Regions from separate parts of the Ruminococcus sp. RTP21484sp1_RTP21281st1_A8_RTP21281_210402 genome, predicted to be linked through region 2. Evidence: riboswitches for the same ligand, from Rfam matches in the RefSeq annotation. Region 2 holds a riboswitch; each other region holds the start of a gene.
What was found. Region 2 has a riboswitch for cyclic di-GMP ahead of AB5170_RS06605 (ATP-binding protein). Riboswitches for the same ligand answer to the same signal wherever they lie in the genome.
Positions count from the first base shown of each region.

Region 1 (7,638 bases), on a different contig from region 2:
TGATATCCGGACTCCGATCAATGGAATCTGCGGCATGGTACATATGGCAGACTATTATGCAGATGATATGGAAAAGCAGACGGAATACAGAACAAAGGTGAAAGAAGCATCTAACCTGCTGCTGGAACTGGTAAATGAAATTCTGGATATGAGTAAGCTGGAGTCAGGCGAAATCGTTCTGGAAGAGATTCCATTTAATCTGAGCAGTATTTCAAGGGAAGTACTTGCTGTAATCGAGCAGATGGCTGCAGAACAGAATATCAGGATCGTGTGGGAGAAAAAAGAAATCACACACCGGGATTTTATTGGAAGTCCGGGGTATGTGAAACGGGTGATGATGAATATCCTGTCCAATGCGGTGAAATATAACAGAGAAAACGGACATATCTATATCAGCTGCATGGAAATCCCAGCCGGACAGCCAGGAATGACCACAATGGAATTTGTCTGCCGGGATACCGGAATCGGAATGACTGAGGAGTTCCAAAAACATATTTTTGAACCATTTGCACAGGAACACACAGGAAGCCGCACAAAATTTGCCGGAACAGGACTTGGGATGCCGATTGCAAAGAATCTGGTCGAGAAAATGGGCGGAGCCATTACCTTTGAAAGTGAAGAAGGCACAGGAACTACATTTGTGATCCGGGTTCCGTTCAAAATAGATATGAATGCGGATAAACGTGAAAAACAGAAGGATGTATCAGAAAAATCTATAAAGGGGTTGCATATTCTTCTGGCAGAAGATAATGAGCTGAACATGGAAATTGCAGAATTTATGCTCCAGAATGAAGGTGCTGAGGTGACGAAAGCATGGAATGGACAGGAAGCTGTTGAGCTATTCAGAAAAAGTAAACCTGGTGAATTTGATGTCATTCTTATGGACATTATGATGCCGGTTATGAATGGTTATGAAGCTACAAAGAAAATCCGTTCTCTGGACAGAGAGGATGCAAAGATGATTCCGATCATTGCAATGACAGCAAATGCATTCACGGAGGACAGACTGAGAGCTAAAGAAGCAGGAATGGATGAACATATAGCAAAGCCTGTTGATGGAAAATTATTAATAAATATAATTTATAAACTAATGAAACACAGTTTCAGGGGGAGTCATAATGAAAAAGAAAAAACGGAGTAAGTTACTTGCTGTACTTCTGGTGATGGCGACAGGCACATCACTTTTGTCAGGCTGTGGCAGAAAAATTGCAGAAAAAGAAGATGCAGAAACCATCACAGTGTATTTATGGAGCACCAGCCTGTATGATAAATATGCACCATACATCCAGGAACAGCTTCCGGATATCAATGTTGAATTTGTAGTCGGCAATAATGATCTGGATTTTTATAAATTTCTTGATGAAAACGGTGGATTGCCGGATATTATTACCTGCTGCCGGTTTTCCCTGCATGACGCAAGTCCGCTGAATGACAGTCTGATGGATCTTTCCACAACCAATGAGGCAGGTGCTGTCTATGATACCTACCTCAGCAGTTTTATGAACGAGGATGGCAGCGTAAACTGGCTTCCCGTGTGTGCAGATGCCCACGGTTTTGTAGTGAACAAGGACCTTTTTGAAAAGTATGAAATTCCGCTGCCAACCGATTATGAAAGCTTTGTCTCTGCCTGCCAGGCATTTGACGAGGTGGGAATCCGTGGCTTTACTGCAGACTATTATTACGATTATACCTGTATGGAAACACTGCAGGGTCTGTCTGCATCAGAATTGTCTTCTGTAGACGGACGCAAGTGGCGCACCACCTACAGTGACCCGGATAATACAAAGAGAGAAGGTCTGGATGATACCGTCTGGCCGGAGGCTTTTGAACGCATGGAACAGTTTATCCAGGATACCGGGCTGAACCAGGACGATCTGGATATGAATTATGATGATATAATTGAGATGTACCAAAGTGGTAAGCTTGCCATGTACTTCGGCAGCTCAGCTGGTGTAAAAATGTTACAGGATCAGGGCATTAACACAACATTTTTGCCATTCTTTCAGGAGAATGGCGAAAAGTGGCTGATGACGACCCCATATTTTCAGGTGGCATTAAACCGTGACCTGACACAGGACGAGACGCGCCGGAAGAAAGCAATGAAGGTACTGAATACAATGCTTTCAGAGGATGCACAGAACCGGATCATTAGTGATGGACAGGATCTGTTAAGCTACAGCCAGGATGTGAATCTTAAGCTTACGGAATATCTGAAGGATGTGAAACCTGTGATCGAGGAAAACCACATGTATATCCGTATTGCGTCAAATGACTTTTTCTCCGTTTCCAAGGATGTGGTTTCGAAGATGATTTCAGGAGAATACGATGCAGAGCAGGCCTATCAGTCATTTAATTCCCAGCTTCTTGCGGAAGAATTTGCTTCAGAGAATATCGTGCTGGATTCACAGAAATCCTATTCCAACCGTTTTCATAGCAGTGGGGGAAATGCGGCTTATTCGGTTATGGCAAACACTCTGCGTGGTATTTATGGGACGGATGTGCTAATCGCAACCGGAAACAGCTTTACGGGAAACGTGCTGAAAGCTGGATATACAGAAAAAATGGCAAGAGACATGATCATGCCAAACAGTCTTTCGGCATATAGCTGCAGGATAAGCGGGGCAGAACTGACAGAACTGGTCAGAAACTTTGTAGAAGGCTATCAGGGAGGTTTCATTCCCTTTAACCGTGGCTCTCTGCCTGTGGTCAGCGGCATTTCCGTGGAAGTCAAAGAAACGGATGATGGCTATACATTGAGTAAAGTTACAAAAGACGGAAAAAAAGTTCAGGACAAGGATACATTCACGGTAACCTGCCTTGCGATACCAAAACACATGGAAGCCTATCCCACAGATGAGAATATTGCGTTTGAGGGAGAAGACACCTTTGTGAAAGATACCTGGACAGGATATATTTCAGATGGTGATGCCATTCTTGCAGAACCTGAAGACTACATGACTCTGAGGTGAGAAGAATGGATATTAAGAAGCATAACAAAGGCAGAGAAAAGACTGTTAGGAGAAAACGATTCCGGATCGCTGTCTTTACAGCTGTTTTACTGGGAATTGTTCTGATGGTTTTCCGATATTTTGACTTTGTGTCGAAAACTATTTATGAGGAAAGTGTTTCCCATCTGACGGAGGTTTTTCATCAGTCTGATAATATGTTAAGGGAATTGACAGATAAGAACCTGACTTATCTCCATATTTGGGGTGAGAATCTGCAGAATACCTCAAGCGAAGATGAAATCCGTAATTATATAAAGAATGCGCAGGAAGATGCCGGATTTTTGGATTTCTTTTTTCTGTCAGCCGACGGGAACTATAAGATGGTGACAGGGGAAACCGGGTACCTTGGATTACAGGAAAATATTGAAGAGGACATCCGGCAGGGAAATGATGTGATATCAAATGCAGCAGTTCCGGGAAAATCCCAGTTGCTTGTTTTTGCCACTCCCAAGGCTCATGGAAACTATCAGGGATTTGAATATGATGCCATCGCCATTGCTTATGAAAACTCTAATATCGTAGATGTACTGGATATTTCTGCTTTCAATGGAAATGCACAGAGTTTTATTGTTCATCCGGATGGCCGTGTTGTGATCGATCATTCTTCTGAGTTATGGGGGAATGTATATAATTTCTTCGGTGTTCTGAGAGAGCATTCTGATATGTCTGAAAAAGAGGTCAATGAGCTTTCGGAGAAGTTTAAAGCAGGACATACTGGTGCGATGCTGGTAAATCTGGATGGAAGGAACTATTATCTGGTCTATGAAAAATCAGATATTCAGGACTGGGTATTTCTGGGACTTGTACAGGCAGATATTGTCAATGCCAGTATGAACAGCCTGCAGAGCAGTACAATGCTTCTTGTTGGTGCGGTCGTGTTCTGTATTGCTGCTTTTCTTATCAGTCTTATTATTCAAAAAAGCAGGACAAATCTCAGAAGAAAGGATACGGAGATCCGGTACCGGGATGAGCTGTTTCAAAAGCTTTCAATGAACGTGGATGATGTCTTTCTGATGCTGGATGCAAAAACATATCAGGCAGATTACGTCAGCCCAAATGCGGAAAATCTGCTGGGTATTACGGTAGAACAGATTCGTAGAGATATTCGTGTTCTGGGAAAATTGCATCCGGCGGAACATGAAGATCCGGAGAAAAATTATCTGGAAGAAATCAAGGTTCATGAACAGCGAGAATGGGATTTTGAATATGTTCATCAGAAAACAGGGGAAAAACGCTGGTTCCATAATATTGCAATGGGTAGTGAGGTAAATGGAAAAAAGAAATACATCCTGGTTCTGTCGGACCGTACCTCGGACTGGAAAATGAACCAAGCACTTTCTGAGGCAGTCCGTGCGGCGGAGACAGCAAACAGGGCCAAGAGTACCTTCCTTTCCAACATGTCTCACGATATCCGGACACCAATGAATGCGATCATCGGCTTTACCACACTGGCTGTAAGCAATATTGATGATAAAAACAAGGTTCGGGATTATCTGGGAAAGATCCTTTCCTCCAGTAACCATCTGCTTTCCCTGATCAATGATATCCTGGATATGAGCCGGATTGAGAGCGGAAAGATCCATCTGGAAGAAACGGAGGTCAGTCTGTCGGATGTGCTTCATGATCTGAAGACGATCATCAGCGGGCAGATCCATGCGAAACAGCTGGAGCTTTATATGGATGCCATGGATGTGACAAATGAGGATGTCTATTGTGATAAGACACGACTGAATCAGGTGCTGCTGAATCTTTTGTCCAATGCGATCAAGTTTACTCCTGCTGGCGGAACCGTTTCTGTCCGGCTGAAACAGTATCCGGGTCTCCAAAGAGGCAGTGAACTGTACGAGATCCGGGTGAAGGATAACGGAATCGGTATGAGTCAGGAATTTGTACAGAAGATCTTTTCTCCTTTTGAGAGGGAGCGGACTTCCACTGTAAGCAGGACTCAGGGTACAGGACTTGGTATGGCCATCACCAAGAATATTGTGGATATGATGGGCGGCACCATTGAGGTCCGGACAGAGCAGGGGAAAGGTACCGAATTTATCGTCCGACTGCCATTCCGGACTCAGCCTGAGCACCAACGTATAGAGAAGATCATAGAGCTGGAAGGTCTTAAGGCTCTGGTTGTAGATGACGATTTTAATACCTGTGACAGCGTGACAAAAATACTTGTGAGGGTTGGAATGCGTTCGGAATGGACACTTTCCGGTAAGGAGGCTGTTCTGCGTGCACGACAGTCTATGGAGCTTGGGGATGCCTTCCATGCTTATATCATCGACTGGCGACTGCCGGATATGAATGGTATTGAGGTCACCAGACAGATCCGCAGTCTTGGTGACGATACACCGATCATTATTCTGACTGCTTATGACTGGTCAGACATCGAAGTGGAAGCCAGGGCTGCAGGGGTAACTGCATTCTGTGCGAAACCTCTGTTTATGTCTGATATCAGAGATACCCTGATGACTGCCATTGGCCAGAATCAGGCTGAGCAGGAGAATCCTGTTCTTCCGGCGGCAGTCCCAGATTTCAGAGGCAAATGTATATTGCTTGTGGAAGACAATGAGCTGAACAGTGAAATTGCGGTGGAAATCCTTAATGAATATGGCTTCCTGGTGGATACTGCAGAAAATGGGGCAGAGGCAGTAGAGAAGGTCAAGAGGTCGAAACCGGGCGGTTATGATCTGGTGCTGATGGATGTGCAGATGCCGGTAATGAACGGATATGAGGCCACGAAGCAGATCCGTGCCCTTAGGGATCCGGCACTGGCAGGAATCACCATCCTTGCCATGACGGCCAATGCTTTTGACGAGGACAGAAAGAAAGCGTTGGAATGCGGTATGAATGGATTCTTATCCAAGCCAATCGTTATAGAGGAATTGATCAGTACATTACAAAATAATCTGACAGATTAGTAATAAAAACCTGCTAAGAAGTTCGGTTAACAACTTTTTAGCAGGTTTTCAAATTATTTTTAAGCGTTAAAGCGGTGAGGTTTTTCTTGTGTAAAGTGGAGCAAGGGAGTATAATAAAATCAGTTTTTTTGTATAATTTTAAATGCTCTAATATGGAAATCGGCAAAACAGATGAAAGTCTGCGACGCAAAGCTACAGGGCCTGTAAAATGGCAGCCAGTTGCATGAAATGAGATGCGCTGCCTGTTTGGCAGCGTTTTTATCACCCGGGGCATTGCAGAGATGATGGAAATTACACAGCAGCAGTACACAGCAACAGGGATGAATGCACATATTGCAAAACCGATTGATATAAAAACAATACTTGCTGTTTTTGACCTGGTGTTTGGAACATCATAAAACACAAACGGATGAAGGAAATAAAAAATATGGATAAAAGTAGAAAAAAATCAGCCGTACTATTTGCATGTATATTTGTGGTCCTGGGAATGTGGATGATGTTATCGGTACACTGCCAGGCTGCTGAAACGAATAATGATGAAAAACAGCCACAGACCATCCGTGTCGGCTCATTTGAGGATACCTTTAATTATGTCGATAAAAACGGTGTCAGACGAGGTTATGGCTACGAGCTCATGCAGGCTCTGGCAGGTTATACCGGATGGAAATTTGAGCATGTGAAATGTGACTGGTCCAACTGTTTTGATAAGCTTGAAAATGGTGAGATTGATATCATGGGCGATATTTCTTACACCGATGAACGTGCACAGAAGATGCTTTTCCCGGATGAACCCATGGGTGAGGAAAAATATATCCTTTATGCTGATTTATCGGATACGGATATTGGGACGTCTGATTTCAAATCTATGGACGGTAAACGTGTAGGTGTGCTCATGGGTACTGAGCCTGAAATCATGCTGACAGAATGGGAAAATAAGAATGGCATACATACAGAACATGTAAATGTGAATAATAATGATGATGTCGAAAAGAAATTAGCGAATCATGAAATCGATTGTTTTGTATCTCTGGAGGAATCCATCTGGTCTGAACAGGGAATATCATCCGTTACCACGATTGGTAAATCCGGCATATATTTTGTAATAAATAAAGAGCGCAGCGATATCAAGACAGAGTTGGACTGGGCTATGCGTCAGCTGGATCAGGATAGTCCTTTTTTCAAGGCGGATCTGTATAAAAAGTATTTTACGCTTGATTATTGTCAAAGTCTTACAGGCGGAGAAAAGTCCTGGTTGGAAGAACATGATGGTATCCGGATCGGATTTCTGAGTAATGATGCGGCAGTATTTTCTCTGGACGAAGAGACTGGAAAACTTACCGGTATGCTGGCAGAATATTTCTCTTATGCCAAAGACTGTCTGGGAAATCAGACACTGGAATTTAATATACAGGAATATGATGATTATGATGAAATGCTTCAGGCTTTACAAGAACGAGAGATTGACATGATTTTTTATGCTGGCAGGAATCCATATTTTGCAGAAAAAAACGGATATACACTTACAAACACAGCCTGGACCTACAGCCTGATGGCGGTAACAGATGAGGAAAAATTTGATGAGAATAAGGTGTATACTGTAGCTGTGCCCAGGGAAAAATATGCCTTAAAACAGCATATTGCATTCAGTTATCCCCAATGGAAGCTTATAGATTGTGATTCGCTTGACGATGCAGCAGATATGGTCATTCATG
Region 1 covers NZ_JBCPGE010000027.1:4,390-12,027, reverse strand. The annotation lists gene AB5170_RS13410 (ATP-binding protein) at 1-1,141, shown strand, start outside; gene AB5170_RS13405 (ABC transporter substrate-binding protein) at 1,119-2,969, shown strand; gene AB5170_RS13400 (response regulator) at 2,975-5,926, shown strand; cyclic di-GMP riboswitch class I at 6,078-6,153, shown strand; gene AB5170_RS13395 (transporter substrate-binding domain-containing protein) at 6,354-7,638, shown strand, end outside.
Region 1: linked by a shared signal. The riboswitch ahead of AB5170_RS13395 (transporter substrate-binding domain-containing protein) and the one ahead of AB5170_RS06605 (ATP-binding protein) in region 2 are both predicted to bind cyclic di-GMP.

Region 2 (7,638 bases):
CATCAAAATCCCTCTGCGTAGCGATCTGCGCATAGCCTTTGTACTCATCATTGCTGCTTTCTGCGTACATGTCGTTCACCATCCCAATCGTAAGAAGATCCAGATCCCGGATGGAGATTCCGAGCTGTACGCAGCGAAGCAGAAACAAGGGTGTGGTCATCGGGCGGTCAGTTGCGTGAAGTTTTTTTAGACTCCACATCCGTCTGGACATTCTATAGATTGAACAGGTGATCCGTACCGGGACAGCAGACATCGGAGAAAAGTATTTGGCTGCAATCCGTAAGGCTGCCAGTGATTACACAAGAGAAATCTTTCATAAGCTGAGAGAACGGGAATACAATCCGGAGCTGATGCGTTTATATGTAGTTGTTGGTGGTGGCTGCTGCATGATTCAGAACTTCGGGGAATATGACAAAGACAGAGTAACGATTGTGCGAGACATCTTCGACTTTGCGAATGGTTCATAAACACAGATTTTCTATCAAAATATTATTGACGCATCGGAAACTTCATGGTATTTTATTTTTGATAAAAAATGGGATTTATTTAAAGGCAAACTTGCTGAAAGGCAGGGACGCAAAGCCAGAAGGGGCTAAAGTCAGAAAGTCTGACCATGTCAGCCGGTTGCTGCTGTTTCCATATATAGAAAAGACGTGAGAACGGAAGCGATTCCGATACCTTTTATACTATATGTATATGGATGTGTGAGTTTAAAAAGATGTAGCAGGGACACTGGCAGGATGTTTGTCAGGTGTCCTTTTTATATGCCAAAATATGTACGAGAACTTGCCGGAGCATGTTCTGGAGCGTGGTTGAAAAAGCATTCCTACAATCTGCGCGCCACATTTTGCAGAAAGCCTTTTTCAAACACGCATCAAACAGAGTGAGGGTTTTTATAAAATGTTATATAAGGAAAATTATGAGGATAAAATATATTCTTTAAACAAGACGGTACCTGGACAAACACAGGATTTATCACAGGCAATACAGAAAACACTGGAAAATAATGGCGGGGTAGGTATGTTGACCGGATATTATGACCAAAATCTGTCTATTCTGTCTGTGAGTAATCTGCTGCTACATAGTATAGGACATACGTTCGATTCTTTTATGAAGCAGACAAAAGGCTCATTGAAGAAATTTTTTTACGGCAAGGATATAAGTATATTGGATCGAGACCGTTTTTTGCAGATCCACGGAGCCGGGGAAGCGCAGATCCTTACAGCGGACGGTACAGTGAATAATGTACGGCTTTATAAAGAGGATGCGACAGATGAAGCAGGCAGACAGATCTGGATTATGTCCGTACAGGTCAACTGGGATCATGTAAATCTGGCACTGATCAATGAGGCTATCCGTTCCGGCTTCTGGTATTTTGACTGTGACGAAAACAGTGAGATTGTGAATGCAAACTGGAGCCATGAGTTCCGAAAAATGCTTGGCTATCATGATACTCTGGATTTTCCGAATAAACTGGAATCCTGGTCAGATCTTCTGCATCCACAGGATAAAGAAAGAGTAATGATGCAGCTTCAGGCGGCAATTGCGGATAAGACGAATCAGGTAAAATACCAGGTAGAGTACCGTATGAGAATGAAGGATCATCAGTACCAGTGGTTTCGGGCATCAGCAGAAGTAATACGCCGGCTGGATGGTTCTGCCAGCAGGATTGCCGGGATTTTTATTAATATTGATGCGGAAAAAAAAGAAATTATGCAGGCACAAAAGTCAGCTGCTTTCCACCGTGCCTTTACGAAAACAGATCTGTGCGAATATTATGTTAACCTGGAGGCAAACACATTTGATACCTTTAAGGTTGAACCGTCCCTGATGACTGTTTTTGAACAGAGTCATACATGGGATGAACTGATCCGGCATTTTGTGGATTCCTATGTTGTGGAAACAGATAAGAAGGCAGTATCCGCTTTTTATGATCGTGGCTATATTGCGGAAAAACTGAAGGGTCTGGAAACCGAATTGTCTTTGGAGTGCCGAATCACTCTGAAGGGAGAAGAACGATGGGTCCGTAATGTGATCATACGTGGCGAGATAGAGGATTCAGAATATGCCATGATTTTTCTGCGGGATATTACGGAGGCAAAGGTAGAGAGCGCACGGCATCTGCAGATGGCAGCGGATAATGCTTCCATGGAGCAGCTGATTCAGAGCATAGTGCGTCTGGTTGACCGTTTTGTTGTCTGTGATCTGGAAAATGACAGATATGAATTCTACAATCTGAATGGACAGATGATATATAAACCTCTGGGCTTCTATCATGATTTTCAGATGCAGGTTCTTGAAAAGTATAAGACACTGGAACCGTTGGAAGCTATAGATATTCTGATAGCCCCGGAAAATATCCGGGAAAATCTGAAAAGCGAAAATGATATTTATAAGTTTGAGTATTGCAGCCTGGATGAAAAGACTTATAAAATCGCTTCTTATATTCCCTTGGAATGGAAGAATGGAAAGCTGGAAAAGGTATTGCTGGCATCCATGGATGTGACACAGGAGAAGAAAGCAGAGATTGAATCCCGTCAGGCACTGAAAGAGGCTTACCGGTCCGCAGAAAATGCAAATCGTGCAAAAACAGAATTCCTTTCCAATATGTCCCATGATATCCGAACACCGATGAATGCCATTGTGGGTCTGACAGCAATCGCCGGAGCAAATATTGAGAGTCAGGACAGAGTTATTGAATGTCTCAGCAAGATTACAGAATCAAGCCGTCATCTGCTTGGGTTGATCAATGAAGTGCTGGATATGGCACGTATTGAAAGTGGAAAAATGACACTGGCACAGGAAGATTTCAATCTGTCAGAGTTGGTGGATAATCTTATTACACTTACGCGACCGGTGCTTGATGAACATAAACATAATTTTGATATACACATTAATCATATTGAACATGAGGATGTCTGCGGTGACAGTCTGAGGATTCAGCAGGTATTTGTGAATCTGATGAGTAATGCGATCAAGTATACACCGGATGGCGGGAATATTACTTTTTCCATAGAGGAAAAGCCAAATGGATTTTCGGAGCTTGGATGCTATGAATTCACGATTGAGGATAATGGAATCGGTATGTCGCCGGAATTCCAGAAAATCATGTTTGATCCCTTCAGCCGCGCAGATGACCATCGGACAACCAGAGTTCAGGGAACTGGTCTGGGAATGGCAATCAGCAGAAATATTGTAAATCTGATGAATGGTAATATTAAAGTGGACAGCACCTTACACAAGGGAACTAAAATTACGGTAACAATTTATCTTGAACTTTAGGAAAAAGAGAAAGAAAAGGATGAAAATCTGATGAATTTGCCGGTTCTGGTTGTGGATGATGATAAGACATGCTGTGAAAGTACAGTTGCGACATTGAAGGAGATTGGAATTACAGGCGAATGGGTCCTCTCCGGCAGAGAAGCCGTTGAGCGCTGCTATGCACGTCATGAGTTAAAAAATGATTACTTTGCTGTTATTTTGGACTGGAAGATGCCGGATATGGATGGCATAGAAACTGCCAGACAGATTCGGAAACGGATAGGGAAGGAGATTACCATCATTGTACTGACATCTTATGAGTTCAGCGAGATTGAAGAAGATGCAAAGGCAGCAGGTGTAGATGCTTTTATTGCAAAACCGTTATTCCGTTCCAGGCTGACCGCTACACTGCGGCAGTTTGTTTCTGACAAAAAAGAAAAAACAGCAAGGAATTATCTGGAGAATCTGTCAGAAGCAGATTACACAGGAAAAAGGATTCTGCTGGTCGAGGATAATGAGTTAAACAGAGAAATTGCAGTGGAAATCCTGCAGATGACAGGGGCAGAAGTTGAGACAGCCGAAAATGGAAAAATTGCAGTTGAAAAAGTGGAGGTTTCTCCAAAAGACCGGTATGACCTTATTTTTATGGATATCCAAATGCCTGTTCTGAATGGTTATCAGGCAACCGCAGCAATTAGAAGCCTCCCCGGTGAAAAAGGAGAACTGCCAATTGTTGCCATGACTGCCAATGCTTTTGCAGAAGATGTACAGCTGGCAAAAAATACAGGTATGAACGGACATATCGCAAAGCCGCTGGATATGAATAAGCTGAGTGATGTTTTGAAAAAATGGCTGTAATGATACTGCGAACGGAGTGAACAGGAACGCTGTAATTTATTTATGTGTAGGCGAAAAAATAATTGACAGAAAAACACAGTCATTATAAAATATTTCCGAAAGGTAATGTGGACAAAAGTCTGGGTGGATAAGCTTCCCAGGCTTTTTATGTGAAGATAGAACAGACCGCAGTTTTCTTATTGAAAGAGAAATGTCTGTTTGAAAGTCTGTTGCCTGTCTTTCATTGAGGAGAGAAAAATTTATGTTAAATCAGTTTTCAAGAACCCAGCTTCTTCTTGGAGAAGAGGGGATGAAGAAGCTTGCCGGTGCCAGAGTGGCAGTATTTGGAATCGGCGGTGTTGGCGGATATGTGTGTGAGGCGTTGGTGAGAAGCGGGGTAGGTGCTTTTGACCTGATCGATGACGATAAGGTATGCCTTACGAATCTGAACCGCCAGATCATAGCAACGCGAAAAACAGTGGGAAAATACAAGACGGATGTTATGAAAGAGCGTATGCTGGAAATCAATCCGGACGTGAAGGTGGAGACACATAAGTGTTTTTTTCTGCCGGAGAATGCAGACGATTTTCCATTTGAAGAATATGATTATATTGTAGATGCAGTAGATACCGTTACTGCAAAAATCTCCCTTGTCATGAAGGCGAAGGAGAAAGGGGTTCCGATCATCAGTTCTATGGGTGCCGGAAACAAACTGGATGCAAGCCAGTTTAAAGTTGCGGACATTTATAAGACTAAGGTCTGCCCTCTTGCCAAGGTTATGCGCCGCGAACTGAAGAAACGTGGCGTCCGTAAGCTGAAAGTGGTTTATTCCGAGGAAATCCCTACAAGACCGATAGAGGATATGTCCATCAGCTGCAGAACCCACTGTATCTGCCCGCCAGGTGCCAAGCACAAATGTACAGAGCGTCGTGATATTCCGGGAAGCGTAGCATTTGTGCCGTCTGTTGCAGGACTGATCATTGCCGGAGAGGTTGTGAAGGATCTTTGCAAGCCTTGAAAGATCCCACAAAGTGGGGAGTGCAGGTAATTGAGGATTATGCTCTGAAACGTGACGATTATGCAGATTTCTCCCCGAGAGGGAACGTTGTGTTATAATAAACTAGTCAAGTACAAGGAGGCTTTGGGAGAGCTTTGGTAAACAGAATTGCCATATGTGACGACGTGGAAGTTGAGCGTTTTGTGCTGAAGCGTCAGTTGATGGTGTACTTTCAGACAAATGGCAGGGAGGCGCAGATCCAGGAATATGAATCTGGAGAGAGCCTCCTTGCAGACATTGAAGAGGGCTATATATGGCCAGATCTGATTTTTCTTGATATTTATATGGGCGATCTGAATGGAATGGACACGGCACGGAAGCTGCGTGACCTGGGAGTAAAAGCGCCTATTGTATTTCTGACTGCTTCACCTGATTTTGCGCTTGAAAGTTATGAGGTAGAAGCATCCGGCTATCTTCTGAAACCTGCAGAAGAGAAGCAGACCACAGCAATTTTAAACAGACTGCTGAAGTCTGAGCTTCGCAGGCGGATTTCAGTGAAATGCAGAAGACAGTATCGTTATCCTTTCGTGGATGAAATTTTATACCTGGAAAGTGACCGCCATACAGTAACCTTACATATGCTGGATGGTTCGGTGCTTGAAACTGCGGAAAAACTTGGGAATCTTGAGAAAAAGATAGAGGATCCCCGTTTTTTGCGTTGCCACCAAAGCTTTCTGGTAAATATGGATCACATTACAGATGTAGAAGAGGAGTTTTTACTCCGAAATGGAGAACGGGTTCCCATTCGCGTGAGAGGACGTAAGGATGTGCTGGATGCTTATAATCACTATTTCAGGATAAAGTCATCCGGCAATTGAAAGAGAGCAATTGCCAGTATGGTGAATAAAAAACGGATTTCATAGACAACAGGCAGGAAACACAGTGATTAAACGGAGCTATTGCTCTCTTGATCGCTATGTTTCCTGCCTGTTTTTGTATGGTGCAGATTGCGGTATATTTTGCTCGAATTCGACCTACGCAGCCCGCTGCGGCGCCCTCATCCGGGCAAAATCTCCCACAAATTGTGATGTACATCTTGCGGAAGCCTTTTTTAGACACGCTTTCGTTTCTTAATCCCTGGAAAACAGATCCCTTGTATAAACCTTTTTCTTCACATCGTCCAGGACCTTGTCATAACGGTTCGCCAGAATACACAGGCTTTTTTCTTTAAACTCTTCCAGATTATTTACAACCTTGCTGCCAAAAAATGTGGAACCGTTTTCCAAATTGGGCTCATAGATGATGACAGTGGCGCCTTTTGCCTTGATCCGTTTCATAACACCCTGAATGCTGCTTTGCCGGAAATTATCGGAATTACTCTTCATAGTGAGGCGGTAGACGCCGATAACCACTTCTTTTTCCAGGCTTGACTGATAAAGGTTGTCCTCATTGTAGTTGTAATAGCCGGCTTTTTGCAGTACCTGATCAGCAATAAAATCCTTTCGGGTACGGTTGCTTTCCACGATTGCGGACATCATATTCTGAGGAACGTCGTTGTAATTGGCAAGAAGCTGTTTGGTGTCCTTAGGCAGGCAGTAGCCGCCGTAGCCAAAGGAAGGATTATTGTAATGAGTTCCGATCCGGGGATCCAGACAGACTCCATTGATAATATCGCGGGTGTTCAGCCCCTTCATTTCCGCGTAAGTATCCAGCTCATTAAAATAGGAAACACGAAGTGCCAGATAGGTGTTGGCAAAAAGTTTTACAGCTTCTGCTTCCGTATATCCCATGAACAAGGTGTCGATATTTTCTTTGAGAGCACCCTCCTGAAGAAGTGCTGCAAAAGTATGAGCTGCTTCTCTGGTGTGCTCATCACAGGAGACAATGATCCTGCTTGGGTAAAGATTGTCGTATAGGGCCTTGGACTCTCTGAGAAATTCCGGGCTGAAAATAATATTGTTATTGTGAAACTTCTTTCGGATAGATTCTGTGTAGCCTACAGGAATCGTAGATTTGATCACAATTGTGGCAGCAGGATTCACCCTTGTGACCAGGCTTAGTACAGCTTCAACAGCGGAAGTGTCGAAATGATTTTTCCTGCTGTCATAGTTGGTGGGGGTGGCCACTACCACAAAATCAGCCTCTGCGTAGGCGGATTCTCCGTCTGAGGTGGCCGTAAGATCCAGTTCCTTTTCCGACAGGTATTTTTCGATATATTCATCTTGGATTGGAGATTTCTTCTGGTTTATCAAAGCAATCTTCTCCGGAATTATGTCAACTGCAACAACATGATTATGCTGAGCCAGCAGTACAGAAATAGAAAGCCCTACATATCCGGTACCTGCGACTGCAATAGATTTATTCATGGTAAGTTCCTTTCTTAAAAAAGTGTGAAATCGGGAAAAAAGAGTTTAAATTTTCACAGTTTGTGCTACAATATATAACACTAATGATGAACCGTTCATGCACAATTTTTATAAATAATAACATGACAGACTGGAAAATACAACGCCTTGGGAACTTTTTGGAATATGCAGATTACA
Region 2 covers NZ_JBCPGE010000010.1:27,221-34,858, reverse strand. The annotation lists gene AB5170_RS06620 (hypothetical protein) at 1-199, opposite strand, end outside; gene AB5170_RS06615 (hypothetical protein) at 267-467, shown strand; cyclic di-GMP riboswitch class I at 542-632, shown strand; partial or broken gene AB5170_RS06610 (DUF6783 domain-containing protein) at 711-845, opposite strand; gene AB5170_RS06605 (ATP-binding protein) at 901-3,282, shown strand; gene AB5170_RS06600 (response regulator) at 3,313-4,119, shown strand; gene AB5170_RS06595 (ThiF family adenylyltransferase) at 4,361-5,116, shown strand; gene AB5170_RS06590 (LytTR family DNA-binding domain-containing protein) at 5,251-5,973, shown strand; gene AB5170_RS06585 (DUF6783 domain-containing protein) at 5,948-6,214, opposite strand; gene AB5170_RS06580 (nucleotide sugar dehydrogenase) at 6,226-7,461, opposite strand.

Region 3 (7,638 bases), on a different contig from region 2:
CGCGCCACATACTGTCCCGACGACGGCAGCCCCCGATCCGGCAAAAACTGAAGCTTCTTTTCCTGCAGGCGGTATCCCGCAAGAAGCAGCCGACGCGCTTTTTCCGGATCCTTAAGCGCCTGGCTGCTCACCCTATTTCCAAATTTTTCAATTACATCCATTGTTCTTTCTTCCATTCTTTTAAGTTCATTTTTCTGTCATATCGCCCTGATGCAGATGGATATAGTTCCGCGCCTTTGCAGGCAAACGGACATTCTTTATTATAGTCAGTTGGATGGGAATTGTAAATGAAAAGTCTAATCCCCCAGCTATGCTGGGGAGAATGGAATAAGTGGAGACGGTGAGGACAACAAAATAAAGCCTCCTGTGATATGATGAGAATGGTGTCGCAAGCCAAACTCAAAATCAAAGGAGGCGGTCCAAACGGACAATAGAAGTTTATCACATACCCGATGGAAATGCCAGTATCACATAGTATTTATACCGAAATACAGAAAAAGAATTCTGTATGGAAGATTAAGAGAAGATGTGAAGGAAATCATAAGTACATTATGCAAGTACCGAAAAGTGGATATTATAGCGGGTGCAGTATGTAAGGATCATGTACATTTAAGCGTAGCAATTCCGCCGAAAGAAAGTATTTCAGATTTTATGGGATATTTAAAAGGGAAAAGCACGCTAATGATTTACGACAGACATCCAGAGTTGCAAAGAAAATGGGACAAAAGAGAAATGGAATATTAAAGTAGCTGTATTAATTCCATCAGTTTTATTTGGATTAGTACATATTATAGGAATGGATTTTTCCATTATAAGTAGCCTGTTGGTTCTTATTGCTGGAACAATGGTAGGAATAATGTTCTCAATGGTTGCTATTGAAAGTGGTTCTGTTTGGAACAGCGGAATTGTCCATTCACTTTGGAATATTTTAATTATTGGCGGCGGTTTATCAATAAGCGAAAAGGCAGATGAATATTCGGTTATGACATATGTACTTGATTCAAAAGACTTTGTTTTCACTGGTGGAGAATTTGGAATTGAATCATCAATTATTGCACTATTAGGTTATGTTATAGTTACTTTAGCAGCAATATGTATGATTAAGAAAAAAGCAAAAGTGTAATAAGTATCAAAAAACAAAATCCAGTTTGTTGAACTGAATCCGAAAAGCATTAGGGCGCAGAGGAGATAGAATCCTTTGCGTAAAAGACTAACGAACATATTTAATGAAACATCGGAACCATCTTCTTTTTGTTGTCTACCTATAATAACGATTGGAGTAATCGATTATAGACACTGCAATCAAAAAAATCTGAAAATATATTTATCAACATTACATAAAAGTGTGTAGATGCACATAAAATGGGAATACATATTGAAATTCAGGTCGTTCGGTGATAGAATCTCATTACTAAAAAGTGTGCAGATGCACGGAAAGGGGGAGCGTAACGATGGAGATTAAAAGAGACGCTTACCTACAGCAGCTGATCGAGCGAAAAGATAATGGAATGATAAAGGTGATTACCGGCATTCGTAGATGTGGCAAATCCTTTTTGCTGTTTACCATCTTTAAGAGATACTTACTGGAGAACGGCGTTGATGTTGATCATATTATTGAAATTGCATTGGATGGTATTGAGAACGAGGAATTAAGAGATCCCAAGGTATGCTTCAAGTACATCAAGGATGCCATGAAAGACGACGGGAAGTATTATCTCCTTTTGGATGAAGTGCAGTTCATGCCACGATTTGAGGAAGTGCTGAACAGCCTGCTACGCATGAGCAATATTGATGTGTATGTCACCGGAAGTAATTCCAAGTTCCTGTCCAGCGACATTGTGACCGAATTCCGTGGCAGAGGTGATGAGATTAGAATCTACCCTCTCTCCTTTGCAGAGTTTTATTCTGTTTATGACGGCGATTATGATGATGCCTGGGATGACTACATGATCTACGGAGGATTGCCGCAGATCGTAAGTTTCCAGAGCGAACGACAGAAAGCGGACTATCTGAAGAACATCTTTGCAAATGTCTATCTGAAGGATGTTATTGAAAGAAATAAGATTCAGAACGTGGATGAGATTGGGATTCTGGTTGATGTGCTTGCATCTGCAATCGGCGCACCGACCAACCCTTCAAAGATTGCCAATACCTTTGCCAGTGAGCGCCAGATGACTTATGCTAATAAAACCATCTCCAAGCATATCGACCATTTGACAGATGCCTTTTTGATTTCCAAGGCAAGCCGATACGATATTAAGGGCAGAAAGTATATCGGTGCAAATCTGAAATACTACTTTACTGATCTGGGACTGAGAAATGCACGTCTGAATTTCAGACAGCAGGAGCCTACTCATATCATGGAGAACATTGTTTATAACGAGCTGCTGATCCGTGGCTACAATGTTGATGTGGGTGTCGTGGATATCTTCGATAAGGATAAAGAGGGAAAACGTGTTCGCAAGCAGTTGGAGGTTGACTTTGTGGTGAATCAAGGAAACCAGAGATACTATATCCAGGTTGCATATGACATGACTTCGGAAGAAAAACAGACGCAGGAGTTCAATTCTCTGCGTAATATCCCGGACTCTTTCAAGAAGATCGTCATTGTAAATGGCAGCAAAAAGCCTTGGAGAAATGATGAAGGTTTTGTCATCATGGGAATGAAGTATTTCTTGCTGAATGCGAATAGTCTGGAATTTTAAGTCGATTTGAGTTGTTGCTGTGGTGTTGTTCTATTTCAAAAAAGAGTGAAATGATATAAATAAGGCCACGGCTGATTTCATGTTGGAACAGCCGTGGCTCAGTTTATTTTTTTATCCGTATAAACGAGACTGTTCCGCAGATTATGTAGAACAGACAGAGTACGATTCCGATAGTGAGAACATCAGATGCATAATTACCAGAACCACGAACAGGAATATCACCTGATTCCCGGAAGTCTTTCAGCCATTTTGTTAATGTGCTGTATCCGATGCCAAGATTTTCTGCACATCCACGTACTCCGAGATCTTTGTGATCCTGATAGTACTGGACTGCATCAAGTTTAAATTGTTTGTCATGTTGCTTTGCCATATGAGATCCTCCTTCAGCATGCCTCTATTGTATCATGCTTATGTGTATTTGGAATTTTCCAGTCATCACTGGGAAGAATCATGGCGCAGGAAAACCTGCCGTCGCTGATCACACTTGAAAAATATGTACAGCTTTGGGCGTGACATTATCACAGTTTTTTCAGGAAGGTAATTCAGAGAATCTGACAGAAAAACAGAAAGAAGTTTTAAGGATATGGAACAATCTGAGTACAAATGAGCAGGAAACAGTGATGTCAATGCTGCGTGGTCTTCGGAAGTAGAAGAACAGTTTGAGTATATGTATCGGCTGTTCTTTTTTTATTTTTTGTCGTTAAAACGGTAATGTTTTCTTGTGTATACTAGAGCATTAAAGTATAATGAAATCAGTTTTTTTGCATAAGTATTAAAGCTATAATAAGAAAATCGGCAAACCAGATGAAAGTCTGGGACGCAAAGCTACAGGGCCTGTAAAATGGCAGCCAGTTGCATGAAATGAGGTGCACTGTCTGTTTGGCAGTGCTTTTTTATGGTAGAGCACTTGAATAAGTAATACAGAAGCTGTTTGGAAAAATATTGTGAAAAATAGCGGGGAGGTTATTGATAATTAATGAATGTAAAATTAAAATCTGGAAGCAAGCAACTGTAGCCTAGAGGAGGGGAGAAAGATGAAGAAGTGCAAATTAGTACAGAATATAATGAATTTCAAATTTTGTTACATTATATTTTGCACAATTATATGTTTTATTGTTTTATCCGTTCCTACATTTGCCAAAGAAAACTCTGACAATGTTATCTGGGTAGGATCTTTTGAGGAAACTTATAATGTAGTCAATGAAAAGGGAGAAAGAAGCGGCTATGGTTATGAGTATCTTCAAGATATTGCAGGTTATGCAGGATGGACATATAAATACATAACAAGTGATTGGAAAAACTGCTTTACACAGTTGGAAAATGGAGAGATTGATATTCTTGGTGACATTTCCTATACAGACGAACGTGCTGAAAATATGCTTTTTTCCGATATGCCTATGGGGGAAGAGAAATATTACATCTATACGGATGCATCCAATAGGGATCTTACAGCAGGAAATTTGGATTCTTTTGAGGGAAAAAATATTGGTGTGTCTAAAGATAATATAGTGGAGGATGTGCTTAATGAATGGGAATCAAAATATGGTCTGCATACGCAGCATGTCAATGTTTCTAATACCACAGAAATTATGGACAAACTGTCGAAACATGAAATTGACTGCTTCGTTTCGGTAGAAGAATCCCGTTGGGAAGAATCGGATATTTCACCGCTTACAAGTATTGGAGAGACAGAAATCTATTTTGCCATAAATCCCAAACGTCCGGATATCAAAGAAGCACTGGATAGTGCTATGCGCAGAATCAAGGATGACAATCCATTTTACACTGATGATCTCTACAGGCGTTATCTTTCTGCACAGAGCAGCTCGTTTCTTTCAAAAGAAGAAAGGGAGTGGATCGGGCAGCATGGAGCAATCAGGATAGGGTATCTGAATCAGGATGGAGGTATCAGTAGTGTAGATCCATCAACAGGTAAACTGACAGGTGTTATCACAGATTATGTGGATCTTGCCCAAAATTGTCTGCAAGGTCAGACTCTGGAATTTGAATTAAAGGGGTATGATACAAGAAGTGAACTGCTTCAGGCATTGCAGGATAGAAAAATAGACCTGATTTTTCATGCAAACCAGAATCCATACTTTGCAGAAACAAATGGATTTGCTTTGTCGGATACGCTATTGACTCTCAATATGGCAGCAATTACGGCAAAGGATTCTTTTGATGAAAATAAAGAGAATACAGTTGCCGTTGAAAAAGATGATTTTGCATTGAAAGCATATCTTTCATACAATTATCCGCAATGGAAGGTTGTGGAATATGAGACATCAGATGCAGCAGTAAAAGCAATGCAGAAAGGGGAGACGGATTGTATTGTAAGCAATTCAGGTACTGTTTCAGACTATTTGAAAAATGATAAGCTTCATAGTGTTTTCCTGACAAAAGAAGCTGATGTTCCATTTGCTATTCAGCAGGGAGAACCGGTTCTTTTGTCCATTCTGAATAAAACACTGACATCTATGCCTACAACTCAATTTTCAGGTGCAGTAGTTTCGTATAATGCTTCCTCACGAAAAGTTACAGCGAAGGATTTTATTCAGGACAATTTACTGACAGTTTCACTTATCGCTGGAATTTCTTTTTTCGTTGTTCTGTGTATAATTCTTGATTCTTTGAAAAAATCAAAACGTGCGGAAGAAAAATCCAAGAAGTCTGCTGAGCAGGCATTGAAGCTGAATCAGGAGCTTGAAGAAAAACAGCAGGAATTACAAAATGCACTTGTAGAAGCACAGAGTGCCAATAAGGCTAAGACTTCCTTTTTAAATAACATGTCTCATGACATCAGGACACCGATCAATGGCATTATGGGCATGCTTACAATTCTTGAAAAAAGCGGAAATGATGGTGAGCGGGCAAAAGATTGCCTGAATAAAATAAATGAGTCTTCGAAACTGCTATTATCATTGGTAAATGATGTTTTGGATATGGCAAAGTTAGAATCGGATACCGTGGTTTTTGGTGATGAATCCATCAATCTGGATCAGGTATGTAAAGAAATCACGGAGTCGCTATACTTTCAGGCAGAAGAAAAAGGACTTCATGTTATGGGAGAACATGATGATTACAGTGGTATATATGTTTGGAGCAATGCAGTTCATCTGAAAAAAATATTGATGAATCTGTTTACAAACAGTATGAAGTACAATAAGGTGAATGGTTCTATTTACATGAGTATGAGAACGATTGAAAGATCAGAAGATCACATGACATGTGAATTTAAAATAAAAGATAATGGAATTGGAATGTCAGAAGAATTTATAAAAAATGAATTGTTTACTCCATTTGTACAGGCAGATAATTCCCCACGTTCTGATTATAATGGGACAGGTCTGGGAATGCCTATTGTGAAACAACTTGTAGAAAAGATGGGCGGAACCATAACAGTTGAAAGTAAGCTGGGTGAAGGAAGCTGTTTTACTGTAGTACTTCCATTTGAAATTGATACGAATGCACGACCGGAAGAAAAAGAAGATTTCAATGCAGATATATCAGGTGTCCGGATATTATTGGTTGAAGATAATGAGCTGAATGTGGAAATAGCAGAATTTATGCTGACGGAAAATGGAGCTAAAGTAGAAACAGTGAACAATGGGTTAGACGCTGTTCAGCATTTTGAAGCTTCCGAACCGGGAACATACGATGTTATTTTAATGGATGTTATGATGCCGGTGATGGATGGGCTTACTGCCACAAAAACAATAAGATCCCTGGAACGGCAGGATGCAAAAACAATCCCTATCATTGCTATGACTGCAAATGCATTTAGGGAAGATGCAGAAAAGTGTATGGAAGCAGGAATGAACGCACATCTTGCAAAGCCGCTGGATGCGGAAAAAATTAAGCAGACCATATGCGAAGAATTGAGAAGCAGTAGGGACAGGTGAAAATTTATTAAACCAAGAGATTGACAAGGAGATGTATAGAGAAATATATTCGACAGACAGACAGGAGATTTAATATGATTTCGAGAGCAAAGAAATATGTGGCAGTGTTACTGTTTTTTGTATGCGTGTGTATGATATTTTCTCCCCTGATTGCATATGCGGCCGAGGACAGTTCGCAGCATGAAACTGTCAAAGTCGGTTTCTTTGCCATGGATGGTTATCACATGATGGATGAAGAGGGGAACCGCAGCGGTTATGGCTATGATTTCCTTCGGTTGATGGCCCGTTATTGGGATGTAGATTACGAATATGTCGGATACGATCAGAGCTGGGATGATATGCAGCAGATACTTGAAGAGGGCGAGATTGATATGGTAACATCTCCCCGCACAACACCGGACAGAGAAGAAAAAACTAATTTCCAGCTGTGGACTATCCCTGTCTGACATCATTAGCAAAATCAATGCAAGGGGAACATAATTAGGATAAAAGCAGACCGGTGGAGAGCAAAATCTCTGCTGGTTTTATATATGAGATCAAATCAGAGCATGTGAGAAAAAAGAGGTAAAATAGTGGTCAAAGCATCTTGCGTAAATGGCAGTATCTGATGTATAATTTAGAAGAAATCTGACAAAGAAAATAGTGTATCACACATTTCATTTCCCGCTTTTAAATGGGCAGAATAGTTGGATTTTATGATTTGAAAAATTATAGATGGAACTGGCGCTTTATATTAGAAACGTACATTCATTTTCTCATAAAATGTAAAAATCCGAAATAATTTTCAATGATCTTATATGAACAGAAATAGTCTGGGAAGGCGCTTTTTTACTGGACTTATAAATGAATAGGTTGTCTCTGTTGGACTAGTCTGAACCTGCATAAAAGTTGCTCCTAAGCGAGGGGTCGGAGGTTCAAATCCTCTTGGCGACGGGCTTCAAAGCGTTCGAAAATGTTAGCTGGATTAGCTGACAGCGAACGCTTTTGTTATTTTCTAATCACGTTCGTGACATGATTTTCCATTCAAAATG
Region 3 covers NZ_JBCPGE010000055.1:19,616-27,253, forward strand. The annotation lists gene AB5170_RS19415 (2-hydroxyacyl-CoA dehydratase family protein) at 1-161, opposite strand, end outside; partial or broken gene tnpA (IS200/IS605 family transposase) at 445-744, shown strand; gene AB5170_RS19425 (hypothetical protein) at 791-1,123, shown strand; gene AB5170_RS19430 (ATP-binding protein) at 1,452-2,705, shown strand; gene AB5170_RS19435 (helix-turn-helix domain-containing protein) at 2,809-3,075, opposite strand; cyclic di-GMP riboswitch class I at 3,490-3,565, shown strand; gene AB5170_RS19440 (transporter substrate-binding domain-containing protein) at 3,740-6,607, shown strand; gene AB5170_RS19445 (transporter substrate-binding domain-containing protein) at 6,682-7,053, shown strand.
Region 3: linked by a shared signal. The riboswitch ahead of AB5170_RS19440 (transporter substrate-binding domain-containing protein) and the one ahead of AB5170_RS06605 (ATP-binding protein) in region 2 are both predicted to bind cyclic di-GMP.